Regions from separate parts of the Desulfovibrio sp. 1214_IL3152 genome, predicted to be linked through region 1. Evidence: predicted binding sites of a transcription regulator. Region 1 holds the regulator's gene; each other region holds the start of a gene.
What was found. Region 1 encodes sigma-54, which starts transcription at its own class of promoters, with help from an activator protein. Its sites were predicted from a motif close to CTGGCACGGNNNNTGCTT; they were not measured.
Positions count from the first base shown of each region.

Region 2: the regulator sigma-54 is predicted to act here: its motif matches at 2,382-2,399, upstream of V6C07_RS04510 (DVU0150 family protein).
Region 3: the regulator sigma-54 is predicted to act here: its motif matches at 8,833-8,850, upstream of flgB (flagellar basal body rod protein FlgB).

Region 1 is NZ_JBAIYW010000259.1:1,035-12,461, reverse strand. Features, by position in the region: gene V6C07_RS05480 (tyrosine recombinase XerC) at 1-528, shown strand, start outside; gene V6C07_RS05475 (manganese-dependent inorganic pyrophosphatase) at 714-1,631, shown strand; gene V6C07_RS05470 (hypothetical protein) at 1,814-2,260, opposite strand; gene V6C07_RS05465 (PTS sugar transporter subunit IIB) at 2,492-2,950, opposite strand; gene V6C07_RS05460 (PTS sugar transporter subunit IIA) at 2,952-3,395, opposite strand; gene rapZ (RNase adapter RapZ) at 3,430-4,362, opposite strand; gene hpf (ribosome hibernation-promoting factor, HPF/YfiA family) at 4,428-4,967, opposite strand; gene rpoN (RNA polymerase factor sigma-54) at 5,125-6,549, opposite strand; gene V6C07_RS05440 (CTP synthase) at 7,017-8,660, opposite strand; gene V6C07_RS05435 (phosphoribosylformylglycinamidine synthase subunit PurQ) at 8,920-9,729, shown strand; gene V6C07_RS05430 (NAD(P)H-dependent flavin oxidoreductase) at 10,180-11,322, opposite strand.
Region 2 is NZ_JBAIYW010000213.1:229-5,418, forward strand. Features, by position in the region: partial or broken gene V6C07_RS04505 (sigma 54-interacting transcriptional regulator) at 1-2,251, opposite strand, end outside; gene V6C07_RS04510 (DVU0150 family protein) at 2,495-2,797, shown strand; gene V6C07_RS04515 (sulfite exporter TauE/SafE family protein) at 2,808-3,872, shown strand; gene V6C07_RS04520 (DUF4881 domain-containing protein) at 3,883-4,476, shown strand; gene V6C07_RS04525 (hypothetical protein) at 4,547-4,861, shown strand.
Region 3 is NZ_JBAIYW010000376.1:3,434-17,548, forward strand. Features, by position in the region: partial or broken gene feoB (ferrous iron transport protein B) at 1-433, shown strand, start outside; gene V6C07_RS08105 (thermonuclease family protein) at 775-1,239, shown strand; gene V6C07_RS08110 (hypothetical protein) at 1,254-1,682, shown strand; gene V6C07_RS08115 (3'-5' exonuclease) at 1,685-2,215, shown strand; gene V6C07_RS08120 (methyl-accepting chemotaxis protein) at 3,179-5,239, shown strand; gene V6C07_RS08125 (phosphoadenosine phosphosulfate reductase) at 6,063-7,253, shown strand; gene V6C07_RS08130 (hypothetical protein) at 7,263-7,694, shown strand; gene V6C07_RS08135 (IbrB-like domain-containing protein) at 7,684-8,301, shown strand; gene flgB (flagellar basal body rod protein FlgB) at 8,891-9,304, shown strand; gene flgC (flagellar basal body rod protein FlgC) at 9,468-9,905, shown strand; gene fliE (flagellar hook-basal body complex protein FliE) at 9,964-10,410, shown strand; gene fliF (flagellar basal-body MS-ring/collar protein FliF) at 11,211-12,854, shown strand; gene V6C07_RS08160 (flagellar M-ring protein FliF) at 12,835-13,053, shown strand; gene fliG (flagellar motor switch protein FliG) at 13,096-14,091, shown strand.

The DNA of each region.
Region 1 (11,427 bases):
GGAAGCGCCGAAGAAGAACGCATCCTTTGCCGCGATCTTGCCCTGGCGGAATTGCTTTATGGATCGGGTTTGCGCATTTCCGAGGCATTGAGCCTGGATGTGGACGATGTGCAACTGTCTTCGCGTGTATTGCGCGTTATGGGCAAAGGATCAAAGGAAAGGCTGGCTCCTCTTTCAGACACATCTTTTGCCGGTCTGAAGACCTGGCTCGAAGAGCGCCCCTTGCTGGCCTTGCCCCACGAGCCTGCCCTGTTTGTGGGCAGCCGGGGAGCGCGCCTGAACAGAAGGGAGGCCGCCCGCATTGTGGAGCGCCTGTGCCGCAGGGCGGGGCTGGCCTTTACGGTGTCGCCCCACAGCCTGCGCCATTCGTTCGCCACCCACCTGCTGGAGGCTGGCGCCGATATGCGAAGTGTGCAAGAGTTGCTGGGACATCAAAGGCTTACTACAACTCAGCGGTATACGCAGGTAAGCCTTGAAAGTCTGATGCAAGTCTATGATCAGGCGCATCCCAAGTCAGGTAAAAGGTAAAAAAATCACGAGCATATTTTTGTCCTGTTAATTAAACGAGTTCAGGTTTATTTGATGCTGTGGTGACCGTTTCATGTCAGGAAATTTTCCCCAAGCCTCTTGGCATGAACCGGACTTTGTGCTAAAGAGTACAAATCGGTCAAAACGAACCGCATACCTGAACCATACCGGAAGGAGAGACAGTCATGTCCGCATTAGTTCTTGGTCACATGAATCCTGATACCGACAGCATCATCTCAGCCATTGTTGCCGCCGACCTGTACAGCAAGCGCGGTATGGACGTCACCGCGGTTGCCCAGGGCGCGCCCACCCCCGAAACGGAATTTGTGCTGAAAAAATTCGGCATTGCCGCCCCCCAGATTGTGGACGACGTGGCAGGCAAAGACGTGTATCTGGTGGACTATTCCGACCTGGCCCAGGCCCCCAAGGGTATGGATTCCGCCACGGTTCTTGGTATTGTTGACCACCACAAGCTTGGTGACGTGACCACCTCCGCGCCGCTGGAAGCCTGGATCTGGCCCGTAGGCTGCACCAATACCGTTCTGAAGAGCATGTATGATTTCTACGGTATAGAGATCCCCAAAAATCTCGCCGGGGCCATGCTGTGCGCCATTTTGTCCGATACGGTCATCTTCAAGTCGCCCACCTGTACCCCTGCTGACAAAAAAGCCGTTGAAGAACTGGCAAAAATTGCGGGCGTGAGCGACGTCGTGGCTCTGGGCATGGAAATGTTCAAGGTCAAGAGCGCCGTTGAAGGCGCCCCCATGAAAGACCTTGTTTTCCGCGACTACAAAGATTTTGACATGAACGGCAACAAGGTGGGCATCGGCCAGCTTGAAGTGGTTGACCTTTCCATCCTTGAGCCTGTGAAGGCCGGCCTGCAGGCCGAAATTGAAAAGGTCAAGGGCGAAGGCCGCCACAGCGTCTTCCTGCTGCTGACCGACATCATGAAAGAAGGCTCGGAAATGCTTATTGTTTCCGATGACCCCTCTGTGGTGGAAAAAGCTTTTGGCGTCAAGCCCGAAGGCGCCTCTGTGTGGCTGCCCGGCGTCATGAGCCGCAAAAAGCAGGTCGTGCCGAACTTTGAAAAGGCTTTCAAGTAAGCACTGCCCGTCATATCTCAACAGGCCCCGGCGCTTTGCGCCGGGGCCTGTTGTTTTTTGAATTTCGAAAAGTTGCAATGAAATACCCGTGCTGACCTGCGCGCGCATAAAAGGTGTATGGAACCTCCGAGGCGGGCGTCTTCTCCCCGCATTCGTCAGAGCAATTTCAAAGTGAAATACCTCTAATGGCCTACCCAGATAAGCAGGGCAAGCATGCCCAGACAGCCAACAAGCACCACATATGCCTGACGGGTGCGCAGGGAAAGGACCGCGCCCATCAGCGCCGCCACATAAAGGGCAGACCATGTCACCGCCCGCAGGGCGGGCAGGGCCTGATGATTCTGCAATGTGTGCAGCAAGGAAAATATCAGGGCAAAGCAGAGACCATACAGGCAGACCTGCCAAAAAGCCCTGCGCAGGGAGGAATAGCAGAGCGCTGCGCCGGGCGAGGTTCCTCCGTGTTTGCCCGCACACCATATCTCTACCTTGTCCACCGTGGCGTTTTGCCAGATGCGCTGGCGTTGTTCGCAAAAGGCAGCCAGATAGGCGGCGGGCATGCAAAGGATCAGGGGAATAAGCAGACTGCCGGGCTGCGTCAGACCAAAATATTTGCACAAGGGGAAGAGCAATAAAAAACTCAGGTTCCCGTAAGGAGGGACAACGCTGCCCAGTTCGAGCGCGTCCAGCCAGAGAAGTTCAAATATGATGCCCAGAGGCAGGGCCAGACTCCAGTCCGAGGTAATAAAGCCGGCAATGAGGGCAAGGCAGATGGGGCGGTCAACAAGGCCGATTATACAGGAAGAGCGCGCTGCCCCTGCCAGGGCAAAAAAAAAGCGTAAGGCGCTCCTATTGCGGTCATTTCATATAAACTGCTCATGGGAACCCCTTACGTTTTCTGTCGGTACGCTGCGGAAATCCAACTGCACCAGATGCTGCTGCATGGAGCGCAGGTCTTCCCTGTCCTCGGCCGACAAGGCCACATGTGGCAGCACCTGCGTTTTTTCAGGGCCGTAATGCAGATTGCCGATATTGAGCGTTTCCATAATCACCCCTGCGTCATTGGCGCGGCGGGCATCACGGCAATTGCCGAAAAGCACGAAACTGTCTTCGCCGCAGGCGTCAAGGGTGACGGCCAGATGGTCCACGGGAATGAAGTGGGTCAGAATACGCTGCGGCACGGCAAGTTCAATGATCTGCTGGCGCAATATGTCTGCCGCCAGTTCGTCATTGGCAACCACCAGATGCCTCGCGCCGGTATGGGGCAGCCATGCCTCAATAACCTGCCCGTGTACCAGGCGATTGTCCACGCGAAACCACATACTAACTTTCGCTTTTAGTTCGCGTCTTGTTACGCAGCATGTTTCCGGCAACCACAATGCCCTTGGAACCGGCCTCGCCCGCAAGTTGGGCGAGTTCCTCAAGGCTTTTTTCGCGAGCGCTGAAAACCTTGAGCAACATTGGCAGGTTGGCCCCGGTTACCACTTCGACCTTGTGGGTCGCCAGCAGGGAAAGGGCCAGGTTGGTGGGGGTTCCACCAAACATGTCGGTAAGGATGATGACGCCCGCGCCCTTGTCCAGCCGCTGGGCGGCATCATTGAGCCGCCGCACGGTTTCGGCAACTTCCTGTCCCACATCCACGCTGATAGAACTGCAGTCGCTCTGCGGGCCAAGGATGAATTCGGCGGTGCGCAGCATGGCCGAGCCGTAATCGGCATGAGCGACAACAATAATTCCCACCTGCGTCTTCTTGCTTTCGTCCTTCATGGCGTTCCTCTTGGCGCAGAGTCTGCCAATTTTTTCAGCCAAGTTCAAGGTGTCGGTGTTCCAGAGTTACCGGATAATCAGCCTGCCGCAGGGCCAGGGTCACCTCTTCGGCCATGGCGACCGAGCGGTGGCGGCCGCCCGTACAGCCCACGGCAATGGTAACGCGGTAGCGGCCTTCAGTCTCCATCAGCGGCAGAATGAACAGCAGCAGGTCTATGAGTTTGACGCAAAATTCGCGCGCGTGGGGTTGTTCAAAAACATATTGCGCCACTTCTCTGTCTTTGCCGCACATGGGCCGCAGCTCTTCCACAAAATAGGGATTGGTGAGAAAACGCAGGTCAAAAACAAAATCTGCCTCACGCGGGACGCCGTATTTGAAACCAAAAGAAATAACGTTGACCCTGATGGCCCGCAGCTTGCTTTTGCTGTCGCTCCAGCGCTTTTGTATGGCGCGGCGCAGGTCGTGAATGGAAAAACGCGAGGTATCAATAACCAGGTCGGCCATTTCGCGCAGGGGGCTCAGGCTGTTACGTTCCGACAACAGCGAAGCCTCAAGGCCCATGCCTTCACGTTCCAGAGGGTGCGGGCGACGGGTTGTGGCGTAGCGACGTATAAGTTCCTGCGCGTCGCACTCCATAAAAAGAAGCATGGGCCGTATGTTTACGGCTGCAAGGTCGGACAGGGCTTCGTTGATTTCATCCAGAAAGTTGCTTTGCCGCAGGTCCATGCCAAGGGCGATGCCTTTGAAATGGCTCATGGAGGGGCGGGACATCATGTCCACCATTTCAGGGGCAAGGCTTGCGGGCAGGCCGTCCACCACAAAATGGCCCATGTCTTCAAAAACCTTGAGGGCCGTACTTTTGCCCGCACCGGAAAGGCCGGTGACAATGCACACGGCTACGGGCGGCCCGGCGGCAACGGTTTCAATCACCGGCCCTTCGGGGCGCTGATGTGCGGCGGTGCTCATGGTTCCCCCTGAAATTCCCGGGCCGCCCAGGCAACGGTGTTTTTGGGCGGCCCGGAACAGGCGTGTTATAAAACAGGGTCAATCAGCGCATAACCGCTTGTGCGGGTGCGGTATACGACGTTGATGCGACCGTTTTCAGCGTTAAAAAAGACCAGAAACTCACTGCCGATAGAGTCAAGCTGCATGAGAGCCTCGTCAAGGTGCAGGGGCTTGGCCGCCAGGCGGTCTGTGCCTTCCACAGGTTGCGGGGCTTCGGCTTCTGCCTCGATATTGTATGTGTACACATCAACATCGGCGCTGCGCGCCTGACGGCGCTGGGTTTTGACCCGTGAAACCTGACGCTTGATCTGAGCTTCGACCTTGTCTGTCACAAGGTCAATGGCAGCGTACATGTCGGTGGTCTGTTCAGTGGCGTTGATGTGCAGCCCTTCCCCCACAACGGTAACTTCGCAGCGGTGGCGGAATTTATCTACGGTCAGCACGACGGTAACTTCAAGACCGGCGGACTTGCCGAAAAAACGCCCAAGCTTTTCCATGCGGCGGCGGGCATATTTTTTAAGATGGTCGGAGGCTTCAAAGTTTTTGAAGGCAAAAGAGATATTCATATAATCCTCCTTGTGATGGCGGTTTCCGGCATGGCAACCGCGAGGCCCCGCCCTTGGGCGGGCAGCGAAAAGCGACGGTGTAAGCCTTTTTCGCAATCTTGCGCGTCATGTGCCTTTGCGGCGGCAGGAACCGGGGTTCCGGGACGCGGCGGAAAGATCAGAAATGCTCCTTGCGCCTGGAGGATGAGGGTATGTCAAGGGCAGTACGGTATTTAGCCACGGTTCGCCGGGCAATATTGACCTTGAGGCGTTCCTTGAGCATTTCGCCGATGCGTTCATCGCTGAGGGGCGACTTTGTGTCTTCATCAGCAATGAATTTTTTAATGAGGGCTTTGACGCTTTCAGAGCCGACCTGGCTTCCGTCATCAAGTTCAAGCCCGCTGTTGAAGAAAAATTTGAGTTCGAAAATGCCATGTGGCGTAGCCACGTATTTATTGGTGGTGATGCGGCTTACCGTAGACTCGTGCATGCTGATGTCGTCGGCAATGTCCTTGAGAATAAGGGGGGCAAGCCGTGTGACGCCTTCTTCAAAAAAGGGCTGCTGATGCCGCACGATGCTTTCCATTACCTTGTACAGCGTGCGCTGGCGCTGGTACAGACTTTTGATCAGCCATGTGGCCGCGCGCATTTTTTCCGTACAGTATTCTTTTTCCTTATCCGAAGCGGCACCCATGTCCATCTGGGTCAGGTTGGAAAGCTGCAGTTGCGGCAGGCCGTCTTCATTGAGCAGGATGATAAACTCACCACCCATTTTGTACACGAAGACATCCGGGCTTACATAGGCCGGTTCGCCGCCGCCGAAGCTGGCTCCGGGCAGGGGATCAAGGCTCTGGATGATGTCGAGGTATTCCTTCAGCTCATCCATGTCCAGCCTGAACTTGCGCAGCAGGGGCTTGTAGCGCTTGGCTTCAAGGTCTTCAAGGTGCGCGTTCACAAGCTCAAGCAAAATGGGATCGCGGTCGTACCTGAGGCTTTTGATCTGCACCAGCAGGCACTCGCGGGCGTCGCGGGCGGCCACGCCCACGGGGTCAAACATCTGCACCCGTTCAAGCACGTCCAGAGCCTCGGCCGGTTCCGCCTGGGCCATCTGGGCCACTTCCTCAATGCTGGCTTGCAGGTAGCCCGCGGAAGAGAGGTTGCCGATGATCACTTCGCCAATATCTTTCTGGGCATCGGTAAGGGATGAAAGGCGGAGCTGCCAGAGCAGATGCCCTTCAAGGGTAGGTTTGGCGGAGTAGCGGGCTTCGAGGGGGGAGATGTCTTCTGCGGATTCAAATTCGCGTGGCTGCACAAGGCGGGGGGTACTGGCGAATTCTCCGAGGTAATCCTCCCAGTCGGCATCCTTTGCCAGTTCCTTGTCGTAAGCTTCTTCCGCGCTGTTTTCCCGCCGGTCGTCCACATGATCCGGAGACGGATCGTCCCCGTGCGATTCTTCAAGAAAAGGATTTTCCAGCATCTCCTGCTGCACGGTCTCCAGAAGCTCCAGACGCGAGAGCTGAAGCAGCTTGATGGCCTGCTGTAGTTGCGGGGTCATCACCAGCTGCTGAGCCAGTTTCAATTGCTGTCGAAGTTCCAGTGCCATGTGCGTTTTCCGCCTTGAAAAATCCTGAAGCCTTATACTTGTGGTTACAAGTAGTGTGCCATAGTGGCAAAAATTACGCAATAGCCAGAGGTTGCACTATCAAAAGTCAGAAAGCTCGGTTAGAGCAATTTCACTTTGAAATTGCTCTGGCGGCTGCGTAAGCAGACGTTCGCTACGGAGGCGTAAGCGCAGTTTATCTGCGCGGTTAAACGCCGAAGTGAGCGTGCCTTAAACTTTGAGAATGTACATTCTCAAAGTTAATCTGCTCTAGTTGGATCAAAGTTTGCCTGGCGGGACGGTGACTTTGGCTTGAGCGCAGCAATGCCGGGAAGATTTTTGAAAATACAATGTTTCCACTTTGTTGTACCGTGGTGGGTTTGTCATAAAATGAAAGCGCGGGCCAGAGGCCCGCGCGAAGATATGCAAACATGGGAGAAGGGGTTTTGCCTCTTGCCCTGCGCCGAGGATCAGACTTTGGCGTGCTTTTTGGCCGCGCCGATGAACTCCCTGAACAGCGGATGGGCATTCATGGGGCGGGATTTGAATTCGGGGTGGAACTGGCAGCCCAGGAACCAGGGGTGTTCCGGCAGCTCTACAATTTCCACCAGGGAGCCGTCGGGCGAGGTTCCGCTGAAGATCATGCCTTTTTCCGCCAGGGCTTCCTTGAATTCATTGTTGAACTCATAGCGGTGGCGGTGGCGCTCTTCAACCAGATCGGTTTTGTACGCCTCAAAGGCGCGCGACTCGGGCATGACCTTGCAGGGGTAGGAGCCAAGGCGCATGGTGCCGCCCTTGTCGCTGCCAGCGTCGCGTTTTTCCACGTTTCTGGTGCGGAAGTCGTACCATTCGGTCATGAGGTAAATGACCTTGTGCTTGGAACGGTGGTCAAATTCTTCGGAGTTGGCGTCGGCCATTTCCGCCATATGACGGGCAAATTCGATAACCGCGCACTGCATGCCGAGACAGATGCCGAAAAACGGTATGCTGTTTTCACGCGCATAGCGGATGGCCGCGATTTTGCCTTCCACGCCGCGATAGCCGAAGCCGCCGGGGACCAGAATGCCGTCGCAGCCCTTGAAGTGTTCGGCCGCGTTGGCGTCGTCCACATTTTCAGAGTTGACGTAGCGCAGGTCTACCTGAACCCGGTTGGCGACGCCGCCGTGAATGAGGGCTTCGTGCAGGCTCTTGTAGGCTTCTTTAAGGTCCACATACTTGCCCACGATGGCGACGGTAACCTTGCCCTGCGGGTTGTCGCTGTCGCTCACAAGCTTTTCCCAGGCGTCAAGCTGGGCGTTGCGTGCGGGCAGGCGCAGCATGATGGCGACTTTTTGATCAAAGCCTTCCGCATAGAACTTAAGCGGCACTTCGTAGATATTGTTCACGTCCACCGACGAGAACACGGCGTCCTGATCAACGTTGCAGAACAGGGCGATCTTGCGGCGCAGTTCTTCAGGAATGCTTTGCTCGCAGCGGCAAAGGATAATGTCGGGCTGGATGCCGATGGAAAGCAGTTCCTTAACGCTGTGCTGGGTGGGCTTGGTCTTGTGCTCACCGGCACTGCGCAGGTAGGGAACCAGGGTCAGGTGGATGTTGAGGCAGTTGTCGCGTCCCAGTTCGGAGCGCAACTGGCGTATGGCCTCAAGAAAGGGCAGACCCTCGATGTCGCCCACAGTGCCGCCTATCTCGATGATGGCAACGTCCGGCGCGTCTTCGCCTTCGGCCAGAGAGAGCACCACGCCCTTGATTTCGTCCGTAATGTGGGGGATGACCTGCACAGTGGCCCCCAGGTAATCGCCGTGCCGTTCCTTGGCGATAACCTGGTTATAGATGGCCCCCGATGTGGTATTGTTTTTCCGCGACATGGGTACGTTGAGATAACGCTCGTAATGGCCCAGGTCCAGGTCGGTTTCGGCCCCGTCGTCAGTGACGAAAACCTCACCATGCTGAAAAGGATTCATGGTGCCGGGGTCAACGTTAATATAGGGGTCGAGTTTCTGTATCGTTACCGTAAGGCCACGGGTTTGCAGCAGCGCGCCCAGCGAGGCGGCCGCCAGGCCCTTGCCCAAGGATGACAGAACTCCGCCCGTCACAAAGATAAACTTAGTTTTCATGGCCTCCACCTTGATTCTTGATCGCTTTTTAGCACAACCCAAGTTCATAGCCCAAAATGATTTTTTTGGCTAGCATTGACTATCGAAAACAAGGTAAGTAGTGTGATATTCCCTCTTCAGCGTGCGCGGGTCGACCTTGCTTTACCGGCGGCTCTTGGGGTGCGGGCTCATTGCGGCCCACGGGCCGCGCGTTGCGCGCCTGGTACGCACTTGCCCGCACACTGAAAGATCTGCTGCAAGCCAAGGAGGCTTTACCCGCATGGGCACGGTCAATACACTGGTCATCACCGGTTACGGAACAAATTCTCATCTGGAAACGGCCCACGCCGCCCGTCTTGCTGGTGCAGACAGGGCTGACGTGGTTCACTTTTCAGACATTGTAGCGGCCAAGGTGCGTCTGGCTGACTACCATTTTCTGGTTTTTCCCGGCGGCTTTCTGGATGGTGATGATCTGGGGGCGGCTCAGGCCGCGGTAATGCGCTGGCGCTACCTGAAGGATGCGCAGGGCGTTCCCCTGCTGCAGAGTTTGCGCGACTTTCTGGATGAGGGCAAGCTCATTCTGGGAATTTGTAACGGCTTTCAGCTTCTGGCGAAACTGGGGCTGCTGCCCGCCTTTGGCGGCGTGCGTTTTGAGCGCCAGGTTTCACTGGGGCATAACGATTCCGCCCGCTATGAAGACCGGTGGGTTCACCTTTTGCCCAACGCCAAAAGCCCCTGTGTTTTCACAAAAGACATGCCCATGCTGTGCATGCCTGTGCGTCACGGCGAAGGCAAGCTTGTGCCGCGCGATGAAGAATGCCTGCAGCGCTTGCAGGAGGAAAATCTTATCGCCCTGCAATACGCTGACCCCGAAACGGGACAGCCCACGCAGGAGTATCCGCTCAATCCCAACGGTTCTGCCCTGGCCATTGCCGGTCTGACCGATCCCACGGGGCGGGTGCTTGGCCTTATGCCCCATCCGGAAGCTTTCCACCATGTGACCAACCATCCCGCCTGGACCCGCGGCGAACTGGACCCGCCCGGAACACTCCTGTTTGTCAATGCCGTGCGCTATTTGCGCGGGCAGTAGTCGGCCTGCCGGCCTCGACTCAGGGGCAGCCAGGCGCGAAATAGACATGTTTTTTTGAGTTTCGCTTTCTTTGTAAATACAGAAATCCCCTGGCTGTGCCAGGGGATTTCTGTATTTACGGTCGTGGCTGCCTTTGCTGGCGGCTATGCCGGATGTGTCGTTTTTTCAAGGCAACTGGGCGGCTAAAATGCCACTGCCCGGTGCGGGTTTGAAAAAGTACCGCAAGGCTGTTCACTCTTCACCCGGTTTGCGGGGCGCTTTCCTGCTGCAAACGACCTGAGAAAGGCCGCAATGCCGTGGACGCAGGGCAGACTGCTCCGCCATCAGGCAGATATTTCAGGCAACAGCTGCCTTAAACGGCAACCATTTCAGGCGGCCATCTTTTCGGGCGGCCATCAGAGCCAGAGCAGCGACCACTTTACCCGGCAGGCGGCTCAGGCGTTGGCGACGCTAGCTTTTGCCGCTGTTGAACATGTTTTGCACGCTTTTGCTCAACGAAGACATGGCTTCGTCAAATTCGTGCTGCAGGCTGTCCATAAGTTCGCGCACGGACGTAATCTTGTTTACCCGTGACACGTTTGCGCCGCAAAAGGCAAAGCCACGCTCAAGGTTGCCCTTCATGGCGTTGATGAGCGCCTGAGCAATGCAATAGGGCGTTTTTTCCTGTTCGCAGGTGTGCACGCAGTGGAAGATGCACTTGAACGGCTTTTTATTGCCTTCGCGGGCTGCATGGATGAACCCGTTGTCCAGGGCTCGTCCGGGCATGCCCACCGGGCTTTTGATAATGGTGATATCTTCGGCCGTGGCCGCAAGGTAGGACTGCTTGAAGCGCTCATCGGCATCGCATTCGTGGGTGGCGACAAAGCGGGTTCCCATCTGCACGCCTGAAGCGCCGAGATCGAGAAACTTCTTGATGTCCGCGCCGGAATAGACGCCGCCAGCGGCAATGACGGGAACGGCCTTGCCGTATTTGTCTTCGAAGGACTTTACGGTTTCCACCACTTCAGGAACCAGCACTTCAAGGGAGTGGGCCGGATCGTGCAGCTCTTCGGCCTTGAAGCCGAGGTGGCCGCCCGCCTTGGGGCCTTCCACCACAAAGGCATCAGGAACGTAGTTGAAGCGGGATATCCATTTTTTGGCAATAACCGATGCCGCACGGGCCGAGGAGACTATGGGTACGAGTTTGGTTTTAAACTCTTCTTTTTTCTCTTCGCAGGCCTGAAAAAGGTGCTTGGGCATATCCAGCGGCAGCCCGGCGCCTGAAAAGATGATGTCTGCCCGGCTTTCAATGGCCGTGCGCACCATCTGGCTGAAGGTGGTCAGGGCCACCATAAGATTGACGCCCACAATGCCGTTGGTCATCTGGCGGGCTTTTTCGATTTCGTTGCGCAGGGCGCGCAGGTTGGCGGTCAAAGGGTCCTTGGCTACGTCCGGCTCTTTCATGCCGATCATGGCGCCGGCGATGACGCCGATACCGCCCTGATTAGCCACGGCCGAGGCCAGACCTGAAAGTGATATGCCTACACCCATGCCACCCTGGACTACAGGGATCTTGGCGGTGAGATTACCTATCTTAAGTGCGGGGAAAGACATTTCAAGACCTCCGTCCTGACTTGCACGGACAAGCCCACCCGCCCCCTCTGGTGGTTTTCAGGCATGCCACGTATGGAAATTAGGCGCAACAATAGCCGCAAAATC
Region 2 (5,190 bases), on a different contig from region 1:
TTTCGGCATAGAGAATATCGCCCTCGCAGAAGGTCAGTGCGCGGGTAAGTGTATTTTTCAGCTCACGCACATTGCCGGGCCAGTCGTGGGCCGTGAGTTTTGCAAGGGCGCCCCGGCTGACCTGGGGCATGCGCAGTGACTTGCGCGCCCCGTTTGCCGAGGGGGACTGTCCTGGGCCGTACGCAGCGGGTTCCGTGTTTTCCGCCTGTGTTTCGGCGTCCATCTCTGCCGCCTTGGCGCGCGCTTTTACGGCCTCGGTCAGAAAGTAGACTGTCAGGGAGGGGATGTCGGTTTTTCTTTCCCGCAGGGGAGGGGTGTGGATGGTTATGACGGCCAGACGATAATAAAGATCTTCGCGGAAGGATCCGTCGCGTGCTTCGTCGGGAAGGGAGGCATTGGTGGCGGCGATAATGCGGGTATCAAAAGGCACTTCCTGATCGCTGCCCAGGGGACGGATGCGCCGCGTGGACAAGGCCCGCAGCAGCGCCTGCTGCACCTTGGGCGCGGCATTGCCTATTTCATCCAGCATGAGGGTTCCGCCCTCGGCGGCCAGAAATGCCCCCTTGCGAGGCTGCCTGGCCTCGGTAAAAGCGCCCTTTACGTGGCCGAACAGGGTGTCCATAAGCAGGTTTTCGTCCAGCGCGCCGCAGTTGATGGTGATGAACGGTCCTGAAGCGCGGGCGCTCAGACGGTGGATGGCTTCCGACACCAGTTCTTTGCCGGTGCCGGTTTCGCCCACCACCAGCACATCCGCCAGAACCTGCGATGCCTTGCGTACCTGGTCATACAGCGTCTGCATGGCCGGTGACGTGCCCACAAGGCCGCTGGCGGGGAGGTCTTCGGGGTGCGGCAGGTCGGAGGCTGGCTCGCGCTGCCACTGGGCGTCCTGAAGGGCCTCGTGGCTGCGGCGTTCTTCCTTGGCCTGGCGCAAACGTTTCAGAAGGGCGTTGATGCTGTTCTTGATGCGCTCCATTTCCAGAGGCAGCTGCGGCAGGTCAAGGTCGTCATCATTGCCCAGAATATTGCGGTTGCGTAGATCGCCGGACATGACATTGAGCGATTTGCCCATCTGGCGCGCCAGCCACCAGAGGCTCAGGGCCAGAAGAACCATGCCCCCCATAAAGCTGACTGCGTAGATGCCCATGATCTGCATGCCGGTGCGCGTGGTGGTGAAGCTGGTATCCAGAACGGCCAGCCCGCCGAGCACCACAGGCTCGCCGCCGGAGCCGGGATTGAAGCCGACGGGAACATAGCTTACGCGCTCCACGCGCATCTGTCCGTTGCTCCATATGGTGCTGCTTTCTGTCATGGGCAGTTGTCCGGCATGCCCTCCCTGCACCTCGGCCACCATGCTCCAGTAGTTGATGTGTTCCGGGCTGGGACGAAAAGCCATGCTGAAGCCGGGCCGCCCGTAGTCGCCCCAAAAGCCCGCCCGAACCGCATCATTGCCCAGGCTTTTGCCCGCAAGAGCCGCATCGGGCACTTCAGACTGAAAGATCATCCAGCCCTCACGGTCGAAAAACAGACTGCGCACGCGCGTGTCCGTGCCGGATGCGGCGATGGGGGCGTTGGGCGAGGAATAGCGCGATACGATGTTCCGCAGATCCTTCATATCCAGCGACAGCAGCAGGTAGCCCTGGAAGTTCCCGTTTTTGTCATGCAGGGCGGTAAAAAAACGCAACACATGCAGTGAAACGTTTTGCAGGGATTTGTCGACCGGAACCATGGAATACACGGCTTCCAGAGGCTGCCCCACATTGACGTAACCGGGGCGCTGGTCGCCCCCCAGGTTATGGAAAGGGCTTGCGGGGCTGTCGAGAGCCACCTGCATGGGGATATTGATGATGCTCCCTTCGTGGTTCAGCAACAGGTAGCGGCTTTCAGGGGTCAGCCCCACATAGGCCACTTCGCGATATTGAAGGCCATCGGTCTTGGCGCGAAATTCCATTCTGCGGGCCATGTCCTGCGGCTCCATAGAGCCTGCGGCCAGTATCAGCAACTGGTTGCGCGTTTCGGCCAGGGCATGTTCCAGGGCCAGGCTCATGGCCTGGGCCTGAAGTTGCGCGTTGCGCGCTATTGCGCGGTTTATGATGTGTTCAATGCTGCTGCTGGTTGTCAGAAAGATAAGCAGCAGCACGAGAGTCAGCAGAGGCAGCCCCAGCATGAGCATGCGGCTGACAAGGCTGCGGTTCATGAAGAAGGAGGTGACATCCAGGGTGCTTCCGCCGGGAAGCGTTCTGTAGAAGCGCATTGTTCCTCCTGGGCTTGGTTGCGCAAAAAAGCGCAATCTTTGTGTCCACTATAGGCACCTCGCGAAAATCTGGCAAGTTTTTTCGCGCAAAAATGAGAAAAAATCGGCAAAATACGGCAATTATTACGCAATGGCACGGTGGTTGCTATCTTTTTCACATTCACTGCGTGACAGTCGGCATGGCCCGGTGGGGGTACTGCCGAAAGAGAGTCCAAAGGATCTCAAACAGAGTGGAGGGTTCTTATGAAGAAGATGCGCACGCTTATGACCTGGCTGGCGGGCTGCGCGCTCATGCTGGCCGCCATGCCCGGCCTGGCTCTGGCTGCCGGGGGCAAGGCTTCGGCGGTGGTAATTGTGGCCGATACCCGCAAGCTGGACGGCATCCTGTACTGGTGGGCGGAAATGTACAATGAGAGTCATTTCTTTTTCGCCATCCTGACCATGCTCATCATTCCCATTGTGGGCTGCATCCTTGGCTGGCTGGCCGACCTCGTGATGTCGCACATCGGCATTGACCTCAAGCACCGCGAACTGGCCGAAAAGTAAGGAGGCGCATATGGATTGGCTGTATATCTTGATGCCCATCTCCGGCGTGTACATTTTCTGGCCGGGGCTTATCATTCTTGGTTTCGGCGTGGGCATTATCGGCGGTTTCTTCGGCCTGGGCGGCGCGTGGATGGTTACCCCCGGCCTGAATATTCTGGGCTTTCCCATGGCGTTCGCCATCGGAACAGACGTGGCGCAAATGGCTGGTAAATCGCTTATCTCAACCATGCGGCACGGCAAGTTCGGCAACGTGGACTACGCCCTGGGCATCACCATGCTTATCGGTACGGTCATCGGCGTTGAAATCGGCGCGCAGATGGTCATGTGGCTTGAGCGCATCGGCTCGGTGGACAAGGTTGTGCGCTGGCTCTACGTGGTGCTGCTCATATCCATTGCATGGCTGGTGTTTCATGACGCCGCCGTGCGCCGTCGCAAGGAACGTGAAGCCAAGGCGCAACATAAGGAACTGGACGCCGCCGCCGTCGGCATTGACTGGGCCTCTCGTCTTCAGGCCATAAGGATACCTCCCGTTGTCCATTACAAGCATGCCAACATCACCTGCTCCGCGTGGCTGCCTATCACCGTCAGTCTCTTCACCGGCTGGCTGGCAGGCATACTCGGTATCGGCGGCGGTCTCATCCGTATGCCCGCTCTTGTCTATCTTGTGGGCTGCCCCACCCATCTGGCAGTGGGTACGGACCTCTTTGAAGTTGCCATCTCCGGCCTGTACGGCACGGCGTCCTACGCGTACAAGGGCCGCGTGGAACTCCTGGCCGCGCTCATCATGCTGTGCGGCGCTGCCATCGGCGCGCAGATAGGCGTTGTGGCGACCAAGTACGTCAAGGGTTACGGCATTCGTTTCGTTTTCGGCCTGGCCGTTCTGGGCTGCCTCATGTCTGTTATTCTGAAGCTTCTGCAGGCGGAATTCCCTGCATGGGGCTGGCTGCTTGGCCCCCTTGCCACTGTTGAAGTTCTTGGTTTCGTAAGTGCCATTTCCATCTACATCGCGGTGAAGATGGTGCAGGGCGCCAAGGCGGAATTGGCCGCCAAGAAGATGCGGGCAGCGAACAGCTAGGAGGGACATCATGAAGATTCGTAGTTTGCTGCTTATGCTGGTGCTTGGACTTTCCACTTTCCTCACCGCCTGCGACTTCGAGGGCGGGGTGGAGCAGGGCCGCTGTGTGGCCTTCAACCCCGAAGCCAAAACCCTGACCATCGTGGTTGACGTTACTCACGATCAGTTCAACCCGCATTACAGCGGTGGCGTACACACATTCAAGCTGCCGACCATTCCCAGCGAAATGGGACCGCCGCCTGAAGTGGGTGGACGCCTCATGATCGACCTGGAAAAGAATACGGTGCTTGTATTCGATCCCGAAACCAAGACCGTGCGCGAAATTCCCGTGCAGTTTATGGATGTGGAAAAGAATATACGCCCCAAGCATCCCAAGGTTGCGGGCAAGACCTTCCCCGTTGTTGACAAGGAACAGCAGACGGTCACCGTGTATTCCAACCGCCTGAGCTCCCTGATTACCTTCAAGGTTCCCGCAGGCGATATAGACCTGCCCCCCTATGTGTGGGCTGCCGGTAACGAAATGCGCATCGCGTACCGAAACGCGGACAAGAATCAGGCCATACGCATCATGAACGTGACCAAGACCAATATATTCAGCAAGTAGACCATATCGGCATCAAGAATACCGGGGCGGCACTGCCCGCCCCGGTATAAAAGATTTTCTGGAGAACAGCATGAACAGCTACAAGCAGCACCTTTATATCAGTTGCATCCGTATCACGGCCAACGCGCTTATGGTGGCCGCGGTTTTTGTAGCCATGTACCAGTCTTCACGCAGTTTTGACGCGGCCGAGCTGACGTTTTGCGCATGGTTTTTCGGTATAACGGTTCCTCTGTGGGCCGGGGCCTTCTGGCTTACACGCATGGTGCGGCGGCGCTTTCCCGCCGAAGGCCAAAGCATGGTGCATTTGCCGCGCATGGGCCTGTCGCTGGTGAGCTGGCGGGTGCTTGAGCAGGTAAGGGGTTCGCAACTGGTGCAGCAGCGCTAGACAATTTTGCTTTGAAACTGCCTGACGGCTGCGTGAGCAGACGTCCGCTACCAAGGCGCAACGCAGCTTCAGCCTCCGGTTCAGGAGCTTGCGAAAAAGACTGCACCACTGCCTGAGGGTGCAGTAAGGCGCCGAAGTGAACGTTATAAAAACTTTGAGATTTCACATCCCAAAGTTGGAATGCTCTAACAGAGGTATTGCCATGATTGCCGCCAGCACTTTCAGAGGATACGATTCATCCATGCAGACTCTTCTTGACGCCGACACCTGGGATGCCTGCCAAAATATCCGCCGCCGCCAGCGCCGCCTGGGTACGGTGTGCGCCCTGC
Region 3 (14,115 bases), on a different contig from region 1:
TGGCGTTCGCGATGAACTGGGTGAAGAAGAGCTGGCCTATTCCGTGGCCGGCCGCCTGGGCAAGGCGGTGGAACCGGCCACAAAGCCCGTGGGTTTTGACTGGCGTACAGACATTGCCCTGCTTGCGGGCATTGCCGCCAAAGAGGCCATTGTTTCCACCCTTGGAACCGCATACGCCATAGGCGAACAGGATCCCGAAGACGCGGCTCCGCTGGCCGAAAGGCTGAAGAGCGATGCCAACTGGTCCAAGGCCACGGCTCTTTCGCTGATGCTTTTTGTGCTCATGTATTCTCCCTGCTTTGTGGCTCTTGTGGTCATCAAGCAGGAGGCAGGCAGCTGGGGCTGGCTGGTTTTCAGCGTTGTCTTCAATACGGCGGTGGCATATGCCGTGTCTACGGCGGCCTATCAGATCGGCCGGGCCGTATGGGGATAGCGTACTATAAAACGCATGCCCGCTTGTGACGGGGTGTGTCCACAGACCGATGCATGCCCGTGCCGCGCCTTGACAAAAGGTTTGCGGCACGGGCATTCTTCAGTTCTGTTGGCGCATTTGATTTTGAGAACTGACTCTCAATAATGGCATGACGCCCGCTTCGCCGCCGCGCAGCGCGAAATACCCGCATTTACGCCTTTGTGGCGCGCTGCACCTTCGTGCAGCGTTAGAGCATTTACACTTGTTCAAAGTTAAAATGCTCTAACCGTTACGACAGGCAAGACCCCGGTTTCGGGCTTTGTTTCTGCATTGGGGTGTAAACGATGTTTCGGACATTCTGTTTGTGTCTGGCATGTTGCCTTGTGTGGGCCGCTTGTCCGGCTTTTGCCGGTGAGGCGTGGGTGGTGCGCGTCGAAGACGGCAATACCATTTCTGTCAGCAGTAAGCGCAACAGTGATGAAGACCTTACCGTGCTGCGTTTTTACGGCATAGACGCCCCGTCGCTGAGCCAGCCTTTCGGGGCCGAAGCGTTGCAGCGTCTGGCCCAGATTATGCCGCGCGGCACAAAGGTGACATTTGATCCCGTTGGCAGAAGTGAATCGGGTACGGTGAGCGCTCTTGTGCAGGTTGGCGGCGCATCAGTCAACTACCAACTGGTTGTGGAGGGCCTGGCCTGGGTTGACAGGCAGACATGCAGGGCTATCTTCTGCCGTCGCTGGATGATCCAGGAACATGAGGCCGTTGTAAACAAACGGGGCATATGGGGGCTGAATATCGGCACTCCGCCCTGGCAGTGGGGCAGATAAAAAGGGGAACGCATATGAATGTTGTCGGCTCGCAGGAACTGCATGAATTTCTGGATGGCTGGAAAACCGATCCGCAGAACGCCAAGGCTGCCTTTGTGGCCTATATGGACTTTCTGGCCGCGCACAGCGGCATGAGCTTTACTTTCAAGGGGCGCCCCGGCGTCAGCTATTCCCTGCGGGCCAGACATGCGGCCCAGACCAGGCGCGAGCTTTTCGTTCTGGTTGATGTGGTGGACGATGAGCCGGATAACCGTTGGCTTTCCGTCTGCTTTTATAACGATATGGTTACCGATGCCGAAGACCTGGGCGACTTTGTTCCTGACGGGCTGATGAATGAAGACGCCCGTTGCTTCAATCTTGAAAGCGACGATGACCGCATGCGCGATTATATCATGGCGCGCCTTGGTGAAGCTGCGCATAATGCCGCAAATAACGTGGAGTAACCTTGTCTGACGTTTTTGGCCCGCCCTGCGTGGCTATAGATTTTGAAACATCCGGCTTTGCGGCCCACAGCGCTTGCGCTGTGGGCCTTGCACGCATTGAAGACGGCCATGTTGCGGAGCAGTTCTACAGTCTTGTCCGGCCGCCTTCATCGCGGGTGCTTTTTACGGAGATTCATGGCCTGACCTGGCCCATGCTCAAAAATGCTCCGACCTTCGGCGATGTCTGGCCCCAGATGGAAGCCTTCATGAAAGGGGCAGAGGTGCTGCTGGCGCACAATGCCTCTTTTGACCGGCGCGTGCTGCTGGCCTGCTGCCGGGAAGCGGGGGCGGATGCGTCGGGGCGGCACTTTCTTTGTACGCTCAAGGGCGCGCGCCGCAGTCTGCCTTTACCCTCCAAAAAGCTGAATCATGTGTGCGGACATTTCGGCATAGCTCTGGATCATCATCATGCGGGGTCTGATGCCACGGCCTGCGCGGAGGTTTATCTGCATTTGCGGGCCTTGGGCGTTACCGACAGCCAGATGCGCATCTAGAGCAGATTAACTTTGAGAATGTACATTCTCAAAGTTTAAGGCACGCTCACTTCGGCGTTTAATCGCGCAGATAAACTGCGCTTACGCCTCCGTAGCGAACGTCTGCTCACGCAGCCGCCAGAGCAATTTCAAAGTGAAATTGCTCTAGAGCAGATTAACGTTGAAATGCTTCACATTTCAAAGCTTTCATTCAGCCGGAAAATGCGGTTTTCGGCTGAATCCGCGCCACATTGTAGCGCGTTGCACTTTCGTGCAGCGTTAGAGCATTTACACTTGTTCAAAGTTAAAATGCTCCAGAGGTAGAAACATGCCGGGCTTGAGCATGTGCATGCTCAAGCCGTTACGACGACCGCCACGGCCCTGAACCTCCTCAATAAATAGTGCCCTGCTTGCCACGCAAGCAGGGCAGCCTGTTTTTGTGCTTTAGAGCAATTTCACTTTGAAATTGCTCTGGCGGCTGCGTGAGCAGTCGCCCGCCGCAAAGGTGCAAGCGCAATTTACTTGCGCGGTTAAGCATCGAAGCGAGCGTGACTTAAACTTTGAGAATGTACATTCTCAAAGTTAATCTGCTCTAAGAAAAACTGTAATTATTAATTATTATATATTAATTATTGTGTATGTAGCGTGGTGTTTAAAATGCCAATCTATTTTTTTATAAAAATGATGAAATAAAGCGTGAATAATCAAAAGCACTGAAGTAAGTGTGATTTTTTTCTTTTATAAGCCAATCTATCAGGATAGGTTGTCATTGCTGTAATTTACAATACTTGAAATGAGTGCATTATTCATTCATACTTATGATACAAAATCCATATTTTTTCAAAAAAGTGTCGATAAATACAATAACGACATTCATGACGCTCTTGCTTTGCCACATGGCTTTTCAGCGTACCTTGCCGGTATTTTCCATGCCCGGTATCCTGAAAAATCAGGCAAGAGGTTTTCAAGGAAAGAGAGGGGAGTATGAAATTACATTTGTTGCCCAAAATGCTGCTGCTGATCCTGCTGCCGACGCTGATGGGCCTCTGCGCCGTAACCTGGTTCAGCTATACGCGCGCGGAAAGGGCCTTGGCCGTACAGATAGCCGAAGAGCTTGGCGCCGTGACCCAGACCCAGGCCGGTCAGCTTGGCAATATGGGTGAGCTGCTGCACAAGGTGCTGGATAATGCCGGGCATACGTCCCGCATAAGCAATTTTCTCAAGGCCGATTCCGATTGGGAGAGGGATGCCCTGCGGCCCGCCATGCAGGCAAGCCTGAAAAGCATTGCCGATGATTTTCCCTTGCTCACAGCCGTGGGCCTGCTTTCACCCGAAGGCGTGGTTGTGGGACACAGCAATCCTGCGGGGATCAACACCAACCTTTCTGAGCGTCCGTATTTCAAGGCGGCCATGCAGGGCAAAAGCAGCGTGCTGAATGCGCGCAGCAAGGTTTCCGGCGCGGTCACCACGGTTATGGCTTCACCGGTCATCAATGAAGGCAAGGTGCTTGGGGTGGTGTACGGCACGGTTGATCTCACGGTGTTCAGTGCTGAAACCGTGGATACCGTCAAACTGGGGCGAACCGGAACAAGTTTTGTTTATGACGGCAGCGGCCTGCTGCTCATGCATCCCAACAAGGACTATATCGGCGACGAAGACGGCAACCTGGAATGGGTCCGGCGTATACTGCAAGAGCGTAACGGCAGCCTGTCCTACACCTGGGATGGAAAGGAAAAACTGGCGTATTTTCAGGAAATTCCCGAAATGAACTGGTTTGTGGTGCTGAGTATGGAGCGCAGCGAAATTCTCGCGCCCGCCGCCGTGCTGCTGCGCGGCAATCTGCTGCTGATGTCCGGTATTATTTTGATCGTGGGCCTGATCGTTTTTGTTGTGGCACGGGGCATCACCACGGCTTTGAAAAACGAAGAAGCTTTTGTGGGCCGTGTGGCTGGCGGGCAGTTTGACATGAGCGACCAGCAAAGGGCTGTTCATGAAAAATGCGCTGCCCGTACGGACGAAATCGGGGGATTGTCCAGAGGTGTGGGAATCATGACGGAAAATCTCAAAAAGTTCCTGGCAGAAAGCGAACAAAAGGCGCAGGAAGCCCAAAAAGCCACTGAAGAGGCTCGTCAGGCCATGCACGAGGCAGAAGAAGCCCGTGCCGCCGCCGAAGGCGCCAGACGTGACGGCATGCTGGCGGCGGCGGGGCAACTGGAAGAAGTGGCCGCCGTGCTTTCTTCGGCTTCTACCGAGCTTTCGGCCCAGATAGAGCAGTCTGACCGCGGCGCGGCAGAGTCTGCCCAGCGCTTGTCCGAAGCCGCTACTGCCATGAACGAAATGAATGCCACAGTGCAGGAGGTGGCCCGTAACGCCGGTGCTGCTTCCAGCGCCTCGGCGGAAACCAGAGAAAAAGCGCAGCACGGCTCCAATATCGTTGCGCAGTCGTTGCGCAGCATTGAAGGCGTGCGTCAGATTTCCGGGCAACTCAGGGAAGACATGGGGCAGCTTAACGAACACGCCCGCGATATTACACGGATTATGGGTGTGATTTCGGACATTGCCGACCAGACCAACCTGTTGGCCCTGAATGCCGCCATTGAAGCCGCCCGCGCGGGAGATGCCGGGCGCGGTTTTGCCGTGGTGGCGGATGAGGTGCGCAAGCTGGCGGAAAAGACAATGGCTTCCACTATGGACGTGAGCAACGCCATCAAGGCCATTCAGCAAAGTACGGAAAAGAGTACGGCCAGTGCTGAAAGCGCCATGGAGGAGATCAGCCGGGCAACGGATCTGGCCGGCCTGTCCGGTCAGGCCCTTCAGGAAATCGTGGCGACCGTGGATGCCACAGCGGATCAGGTACACGCCATTGCCACGGCCAGCGAGGAACAGTCTGCCGCCAGCGAGGAGATTAACCTCTCCATCGTTCAGGTGAACGACATGTCGCGGCAGACCGCAGATGCCATGCAGGAGGCCGCCAGGGCCGTATCCGACCTGGCTGCCCAGGCCCAGAACCTCAATACGCTGATCCAGAATATGAAGCGGGCATAGCGCCTGAAATCCTGGCGTGCAGACGGACGGACAGCTTCCGTCTGCACGCCCCCCGGGCGAGGCCGTTACGCGCCAGCATCGCTCGCTTCTCGCTTTCTTCCGCCGGGGCAAGGCCCGCTTGCCCGACCTTTCGCACACGGTTTCACCAACTGCCCAGATTAGAGCATTTAACACTTGAAATGCTCGCTTACGGCAGGCAAAGCCTGCCTTCTCGCATTTCGTGGCAAGGATTTTCAAGAAAATCATTGCAGAGCAGTTAACTCATTTCATTCGTTAACTGCTCTGGAGCGGATTAACTTTGAGAATGCCCATTCTCAAAGTTTACTTCGGCGCTTAACCGCGCAAATAAATCGCGCTTACGCCTTCACTGCGGACCTGCTCACGTAATTTCAAAGTGAAGATGCTCTGAGCCAGAAAACATTCCCGGCGGCTCGCCGTAACGTGGAAACATTTTCTTTTTCGCCACAAAAAGCATTCACAAAACACGGCATGCCGCTGATTCAGGAAAACGCCGGATGCTCCACAGGAATACCCTGTGACGCATGCTGCGCTTGTTTCTGGCGATCGTGTGTTTTTTTCTGGTCATTGCTGTAGCCAATGACTGCATGTCTTGTGTATGTGTGGGATGTGATAGAAAAAAATTGTGCTTGATTATTTGACTACCGGGTAAAAGCGTTGTTAGCATACTGCAAGAAACGGAATAAATAGTATTCTTCATGTTTTTTTATATGGCATCAGATTTAATGCCGGTATGAACTGGAGCGTCTATGAGTATTATGTGCTTAAATATGTTTTATTACGGCAACATGGAAGTTTTTTTATTATGAAAAAACAATATCGTAATATCGATGTATTCACCGCTGCCATCCAGAGAATCGAAGCGATATTTGACAATTTTGAGCGGGTGTATGTGTCTTTTTCCGGGGGCAAAGACTCGGGCTGCCTTGTCCATCTGGCGCTGGAGGTGGCACGCAGAAAAAAAAGGCTTCCGCTCGACGTTCTGCATATAGATCTTGAAGCCTGGTACGCGCACACTGCCGACTTTGTCGCCAGAATCATGACCCGGCCGGAAATCAGGCCCCACTGGATCTGCCTGCCCATGCACCTGCGCAATGCCGTAAGCCAGACCCAGCCGCACTGGCTCTGCTGGGACCCCGAAGCCCGTGCGGGTTGGATACGCGAACTTCCCCGGCTTCCGGGAGTTATCAGCGATGAAAATCATTTTTCATGGTTCCGGCGCGGGATGGAGTTTGAAGAATTTGTGCCTTTGTTCGGCCGGCATTTTTCCCAGGGGAAAGATTGCGCCTGCCTTGTGGGCATTCGCAGTGATGAAAGCCTGAACCGTTATCGCACCATCAAGTCGTGGACAAAACGGCGCTGGAACCGCCAGGGCTGGACGACGGTTTCCGGAGCCGGACTTGTCAACGCCTACCCCATATATGACTGGCGGGCCGAAGATATCTGGACGGCCCACGGGCGGATGCGGTGGGACTATAATCGTGTGTACGACCTGATGCATATGGCGGGGCTGAGCCTTGCGCAAATGCGCCTCTGCCAGCCGTTTGGCGATGACCAGCGAAAGAGCCTCTGGCTTTTCAAGATTCTGGAGCCGGAGACATGGGCGCGGCTTGTCAGCCGGGTGCAGGGGGCGAACTTCGGAAACCGTCACGCCGCAACATCCGGCAATGTGATGGGCAACTATCACATAAGTCTTCCGGAAGGCCATACGTGGCAAAGCTATTGTGAGTTTCTCCTGTCCTCCATGCCTGAAAGCACGGCTGATCATTACCGCAATAAAATCCGCATTTTTACGCGCTGGTGGCGCGATCACGGGGTTGCGCCTATCCCGGATGAGGCGGAGCCGCGCCTGGAGTCCGCCCGTAAAGCCCCGAGTTGGCGGCGGGTATGCAAGGTTCTTTTAAAAAATGACTACTGGTGCAAAGGGCTGTCGTTCAGCCAGACAAAAAAGGAAATGGAAAAGCAGCTGAAATGGGTGTTGCGCCTGGTGAAGTAGGGAGCTGTTATGCACATTGAAAAGTTTGTCCATAAAAGTAACCCAGAAGACAATGCGCAATTATTCAGTTTGATAGGAGAGTTCTGCGCGTGCGCCGCCACAAGGGATGCCCTGGGCTGCATGATTTCAAGCCGTCCCGGGCAGGTGTGGTATGTGGCGACAGAGCGGCATGAGGTTCACGCCTTCGGCTCCATACGGGTCCAGGGCAAGAAAGGTCTGCTGCGCCATTTGTACAGCCCGGTTGATGACGACATGCTCCGGGAAACAGTCTTGCGCCACTGCATCGAGCACGCGCGGCGTCATCATGCCCGGTCCGTATGGCTTACGGATTACATCTCTCTGGAATCGCGCTATGCGCCTCTGGGTTTTATGCCGCACGGAAACCTCAGGGGCCGGTTTATACAATATGTTTTATGGTTAGAGGAGCCCAATGAATCTTGAGCAATGTATCGATACTCTGGAAGGCGCGCTGCAGGCCGATGGCCGCGGCTTTGATCAACGGGTGGCAATATACAATCGTCTTGTGGATATGGCCGCCCGCTATCTGGATATGCCCCATCCGGCCGCGCGTCCCCAGTTGGTGCGCGTGGAAAAGGTGAAAGGCAACGACTATAACCCCAATAAAGTCGCGCCGCCTGAGATGCGGCTGTTGCGTTTGTCTATGGCAAAAGACGGGCAGACCACGCCGGTGGTTGTTGCCAGAGCCGACAAGGGCGCGTTTCAGATTGTGGACGGATTTCACCGCAGGAGCGTCGCAAAAAATGCGCCTGAAGTTCACGAGGCCCTTTCGGGCCACCTTTTCATTGTTGAGCTGGATAAGCCTCTTGAGGACAGAATCACGTCCACGGTGCGGCATAATATGGCTCGGGGAGCGCACAAGGTCGAGCTGACGGCCAAGCTGGTAGCCGCCCTGAAAGGCTATAACTGGAGCAGTGAGCGTATTGGCCGCGAATTGGGCATGGACCCTGACGAGGTTTTGCGGCTCAGGCAAATGACGGGGCTGGCCGAAGCTTTCGCAGACAGGGAATTTTCCAGGGCCTGGGACTAGATCAGATTAACTTTGAGAATATACATTCTCAAAGTTTAAGGCACGCTCACTTCGGCGTTTAACCGCGCAGATAAACTGCGCTTACGCCTCCGTAGCGAACGTCTGCTCACGCAGCCGTCCGAGCAATTTAAAAGTTAAATTGCTCTAGCCGCGTTCCCGGCATGAGTTTGGACCGCAAGAATGTGGGCAAGCAGGCTTCTCATTGCCTTTCTGCCGTTTGCGTTGTCCAGGCCGTGCGAAAGCCTGCGCGTATCCCGGATGCCCTTGCGGGATTTACGCATGTTCTGAGGCTCTTTGGCGGTCCTGTTTGCTCCGGCAGGAAGGATTTTGGCTTTTTGGATTGAACAGAGGGCCATAAGCTACTGGAATATTGCCGCAGGCTTGTGAGATGGTTTGAAGAGAGAGCCGATCGAGGCCTGCTTTTTCCGGTCCTGGGTTCGTCACGTCAATAAAGTGGCGAAACCCGGGACCGTTATTTTTGAGGCCGTAATTTTGTTGGTTAATGTACTGTTTTTATTGTTTAATATATGTTTGGAACAAATGTTGCTTTATGCCTGCCAAGCAGCCCAGAAGGACTGCGGGAGGATCTATGAAAAGTTTGTTCAGCAGCCAGATCGGCCTTGTGGGTACGGTCATGAACATGCAGCTTGAACGGCAAAACGTCATTGCCGGCAACCTGGCGAACATCGACACCCCCAATTACAAACCGCGTGAACTGAGCTTTGAAAAAGAGCTTCAGACGGCCCTCGGGCAGGATATGGAAGGGCAGATGAGCCGTACCAGCGCGGAACACATACCTTCGGCCTTTGATGCCTCAAGCTTCAGGCCAGAATGGTCAGAGGCGTTCAAGCCCCGGCTCATCCACGGCGAAGACCGGGTGAATCTTGATAAGGAAATGGCCAAGCACTCCAAGAACCAGTTGCAGTTCACGGCGTTGGCCCAGGTTCTTACCAAAACATTTGAAGGTATGCATACGGTCATACAAGACGGCAAGCAGGCATAGCCCGTTTGCCGCCGCAAGAGCATTTTGCCTTTGTCTGCGTTGGATCGTGCCTTGTCCGGCATACGCGACGCCAGTTTTTCAAGGCAGAAGGCCCGCCGCACGGCGCAGCATTTTACGTGACAGGCCCGGCGGCACAGCAGTGATTTGAGATCAGGAGAGCGCCATGGATTTCATGACAGCATTTGACATAAGCGCATCGGGGCTTGCAGCCGACCGCACGCGCATCAATACCATATCCATGAACCTGGCTAATGCCAAAACTACACGCACCCCTATGGGCGGGCCTTACCGCCGGCGCAGCGTGGTACAGCAGACGGCCGACCTGGATGATCCTTTTTCCGTTCATATGCGTTCGGCACTTGACCGCGCGGTCAAGGGGGTGCGCGTCATGGCCGTGACTATGGATAACCGCCCCTTCAAGCGCGTGTACGAACCGGGCAATCCCGATGCCAACGCCGAGGGCTATGTGCTGTATCCTGACATAAACGTGGTGGAAGAAATGGCAAACCTCATGACGGCGCAGCGCAACTTTGAGGCCAACGTCACCACCGTTGATGCCGTTAAGGGCATGTATATCAAGGCCCTTGAGATCGGAAAATAAGACTTTCACCGTCCCCGTATGACAGGGCGGAGCCGCTGAGACAATTCAGGAGAAGGCCATGAGCATACAAGCAGTGGGCATGCGCGCGTACAGTGAGGCCATGCAGCATTTCAACAGGGTAGAAGGCAGCCTGCAGCAGGGTTCGTCTGTCAGCGGCAAAACCCTTTTTTCCCGCACCCTGGATCAAAGCCTTGCTCGCAGCAAGGTGGACACCGGCGAAAATTTCGGCGCCCAGGTGGATATGGTGCAGTTTCCCGGCAAGACGCACACCCCGGTTACGCCTGAAAACAGCTTTACCGGAACACTCAAGGATTCGCTGAACAAGGTAAACCAGCTGCAGGGCGTCAAGAATGAGGCCATCAACGAATTTGCCTCAGGCCGTACCCAGAACGTGCAGGAACTCATGATCACCATGCAGAAGTCCAGCCTTGCCATGAAGCTGACCACCGCCGTCCGCGGCAAGGTGCTGGAGGCATACAAAGAAATTTCCAAGATGCAGTTCTAGAGCAATTTCACTTTGAAATTGCTCTGGCGGCTGCGTGGGCAGTCGCCCGCCGCGAAGGCGTAAGCGCAATTTATTTGCGCGGTTAAACGCCGAAGCGAGCGTGTCTTAAACTTTGAAAATGTACATTTTCAAAGTTAATCTGCTCTAGACAGTGTCGTCACGAGCGCCTTTCCCGGTATCTCTGCGTCGAACTTCGCCTTTTATTCCGGTCGAGTACCATAAGAGTACACTCCCTGCATAAAAGGCTCGTTCTCCTTGATATACCAAGGAAATTCATCTCGTGACGACACTGTCTAGAGCATTTAACACTTGAAATGCTTGCTTACGGCAGGCAAAAGCCTGCCTACTCGCATTTCGTGGCAAGGATTTTCAAGAAAATCCTTGCAGAGCAGTTGACTCGTTTCATTCGTAAACTGCTCTAGAGCATATTAACTTTGAAATACTTCACATTTCAAAGTTTTCATTCAGCCGAAAAATGTGGTTTCCAGCAGAATCCGCGCCATGTTATGGAGCATTGCACTTTCGTGCAGCGTTAGAACATTTACACTTTTCCAAAGCTAACATGCTCTAGAATATGATTTTTTTCCCAGACTCCTGAACAGCCTCCCCCTGCATGCTTTGCCGTGCAGGGGGAGACTGCTTTTGAGGCGTCATAAATTTGAATTTCAGGTACTTACAAAATAGGATTGAAAATATATCCTGTTATTACAATATAATACATTTAGGCATGAATGTTGCTACCGCAAGGCAAGCCCGGCCTTGTGCCGGAAAACCGGCGCCAGAGCGCACAGGAGCGGATCATGCCTGCATTCATCCAACAGTTTGTCAATTCGTTCAAAGCAGTATGGGCAAAGATGAGCCAGCTGCAACGCATGGCCGCCGCAGGCGGGGCCGTGGCTCTGCTGGCTGCCATTATCGGCCTTTCCATATGGATGGGGCGCCCCGAATACCGCGTTCTGTATTCCAATCTTGGTCCTGAAGACGCCAGCGTGGTGGTCAAGGCCCTGCAGGCCGACAAGGTTGTCTACCGCATTGCTGATAACGGGGCCACCATCATGGTTCCGCAGGAAGTGGTGTACGACCAGCGCATCAAGATCGCGGGCGAAGGCGGTCTGGTGGGGCAGGGCATCGGCTTTGAAATTTTTGACAAGGTCAAGGTCGGCCAGACCGACTTTGTGCAGAAAATAAACTATACCCGCGCCCTCCAGGGTGAACTGGCCCGCACCATCAGCGAATTCCCCAGTGTGGAAAGCGCGCGCGTGCATCTGGTCATTCCCCGCCGCAGTCTTTTTGTCGAAGAACGCCAGTCGCCTTCGGCCTCGGTGGTGCTCAAGCTCATTCGTCCCAACATCAAGGTTGACCAGAAAGAAATCAACGCCATCCTCAATATGATGCTCATGTCTGTGGAAGGGCTGGACAGGGGGCATGTTTCCATTACCGATACCAGCGGCAAGGTGCTGTACCAGCCGGAAGAAGACAGCCTGGCGGGCATTACCACCACGCAGATGGAATACCGCCAGACCGTGCAGCGCAATCTTGAGCGCCGCATCGAGGAAATGCTCCAGCCCCTTTTCGGCCCCGGCCGCGTCATCGCCAAAGTTAACGCCGACATGGACTTCAGCCAGAAGACCATACGCCGCGAGCTGTTCGATCCTGAAAGAACCGCTGTGCGCAGTGAATATCGTCAGGAAGAAAGCCAGCAGGGCCGCGCCAACCTTGAGGCCGGATCGCCGGACGTGAATTTTCGCGGCGACGGCATTACCGGTTCTGTATCCGACCAGAGCGGAACCCGCGAATCCCGCACCACCAATTATGAAATCAACAAAGAAGAACAGCAGATCGTGTCCAACGTGGGAGAATTGCGCCGCCTGACGGTTGCAGTCCTCATTGATGGCACGTATGTAAAGACCGATGGCGCGTGGACGTTTATGCCGCGCAAGAGCGAAGAGCTTGAACAGGTGCGCCAGCTTGTTCATAATGCCGTGGGGCTGGATGCGGGCCGGGGAGACGCGCTGGAGGTAAGTTCCGCGCCCTTTACGGACTCCGAGCCGCCCAGGGATCCCAATTTTGCCGACATGCTGGCCGATTATGCCGAACGTCTGGGCAAGCCCCTGCTCAACGCTCTGCTGGCCTTTTTATTCCTGATGCTTATAGTGCGGCCCGTGGTGCTGGCCCTTATCCGGCCCAAGGTGGAGGCCGGTGAAATGGTGGAAGGGCTGGAAGGCCTGCCCGCCGCCGAAGAGCAGCTTGCCCTGTACGAGGCGCTGGAAGAAGCTGCCCGCACAGAGGACGACGCGCCGCAGGAAGACGATGAGGACGGTCTGGTGTTCAAGGACATTGAAGCCCTGAAAGCGCACATCTTCACCCTGTCCGACAACCATATGGAACAGGTGGTTACATTGGTGCGCGGTTGGATGAAGAACGATGAAGCAGTTAAAGCCTAGCCCCCCGCGAGCGGGCCTTTCCGCAGGGCAGGGCGGCGGTTTGACGCCGGCCCTGGCGCAGCTTAAAGCTCTGCGTCTGGCGCAGAGGGAAACCAATCAGCGGGTGGAAGAACTGAAGTTGCGGCTGGTTCGCATTACCGAGCAGCATATGGATCAGGCCGTGCGGCTTATCAAGCGCTGGCTTTCTGACAAGGATTAAAACCCCTCAGCGCCCTCGGGGGCGGGGTGAAGGAGCATAAGGATGGAGTTGACCGGCAAACAGCGCATCGCCGTGCTGCTGCTCGCCATGGGCGACAAATTCACGGCTGACGTGTTCAAGCGCATGGACAGGCAGGAAATAGCCGAGATCTCCAAAGCCATTGTGGAGTTGGAACCCGTGCCGCGCGAAGTGGTGGAAGAAGTGCTGCGCGATTTTCACGAGTCTCTGGTGGAAGGGGTGGACATGATCGCGGGCGGCAGCGACACGCTCAAACGCCTGCTGGTCAAAAATCTCGACCCTGAAACTGCCAAATACATTATGGACTCGCTCAGCCTGGAAACAGGCCCTGCGCCCTTCCGTGAGCTTGAGCAGGTTAGCCCCCGTCTTCTTTCGCAGATTTTGCGCAATGAACACCCGCAGACCCTGGCGCTCATTCTCGGCCATCTGCACCCCGATCAGGCTGCCAATTTATTGACAAGCCTGCCCGCAGGCGTGCGCGCCGAGGTGCTCATGCGCCTGGCCCGGCTTGAAGCCGTGCCGGAAGACATGCTTATGGAAGTGGACAAGGTGCTCACAAGCCAGCTTATCGCCATGGGCGGCAAAGAAGGCAAGAAGGTGGGCGGCGTCCAGTCCGTGGCTGAAATTCTCAATGCCGTGGACCGTGCCACCGAAGAGGAAGTGCTGTCTGAAATTGAGGAAGATTCCGCCCAGATGGCCGAAGATATCCGCAACCTCATGTTTGTCTTTGAAGACTGCAAAAACATTGACGACAGGGGTGTGCGCGAGATGCTCAAGGAAATTTCCAATGAGGATCTTACCCTGGCGCTGCGCGGCTCTACCGACGATCTCAAGGAAAAGTTCTTCAAAAACATGTCCGAGCGCGCGGGCAACATGATTCGCGAAGAACTGGAATATATGGGACCGACCAAGCTTTCAGATGTGGAGGCTGCACAGCAGAACATCGTAAAGGTTGTGCGCCGCCTTGAGGCGGAAAACAAGCTTGTTATCAGCAGGGGCGCTGGCGAGGTCTTTGTCTAGGGGCTGAGACAAACGGTCTTGCCC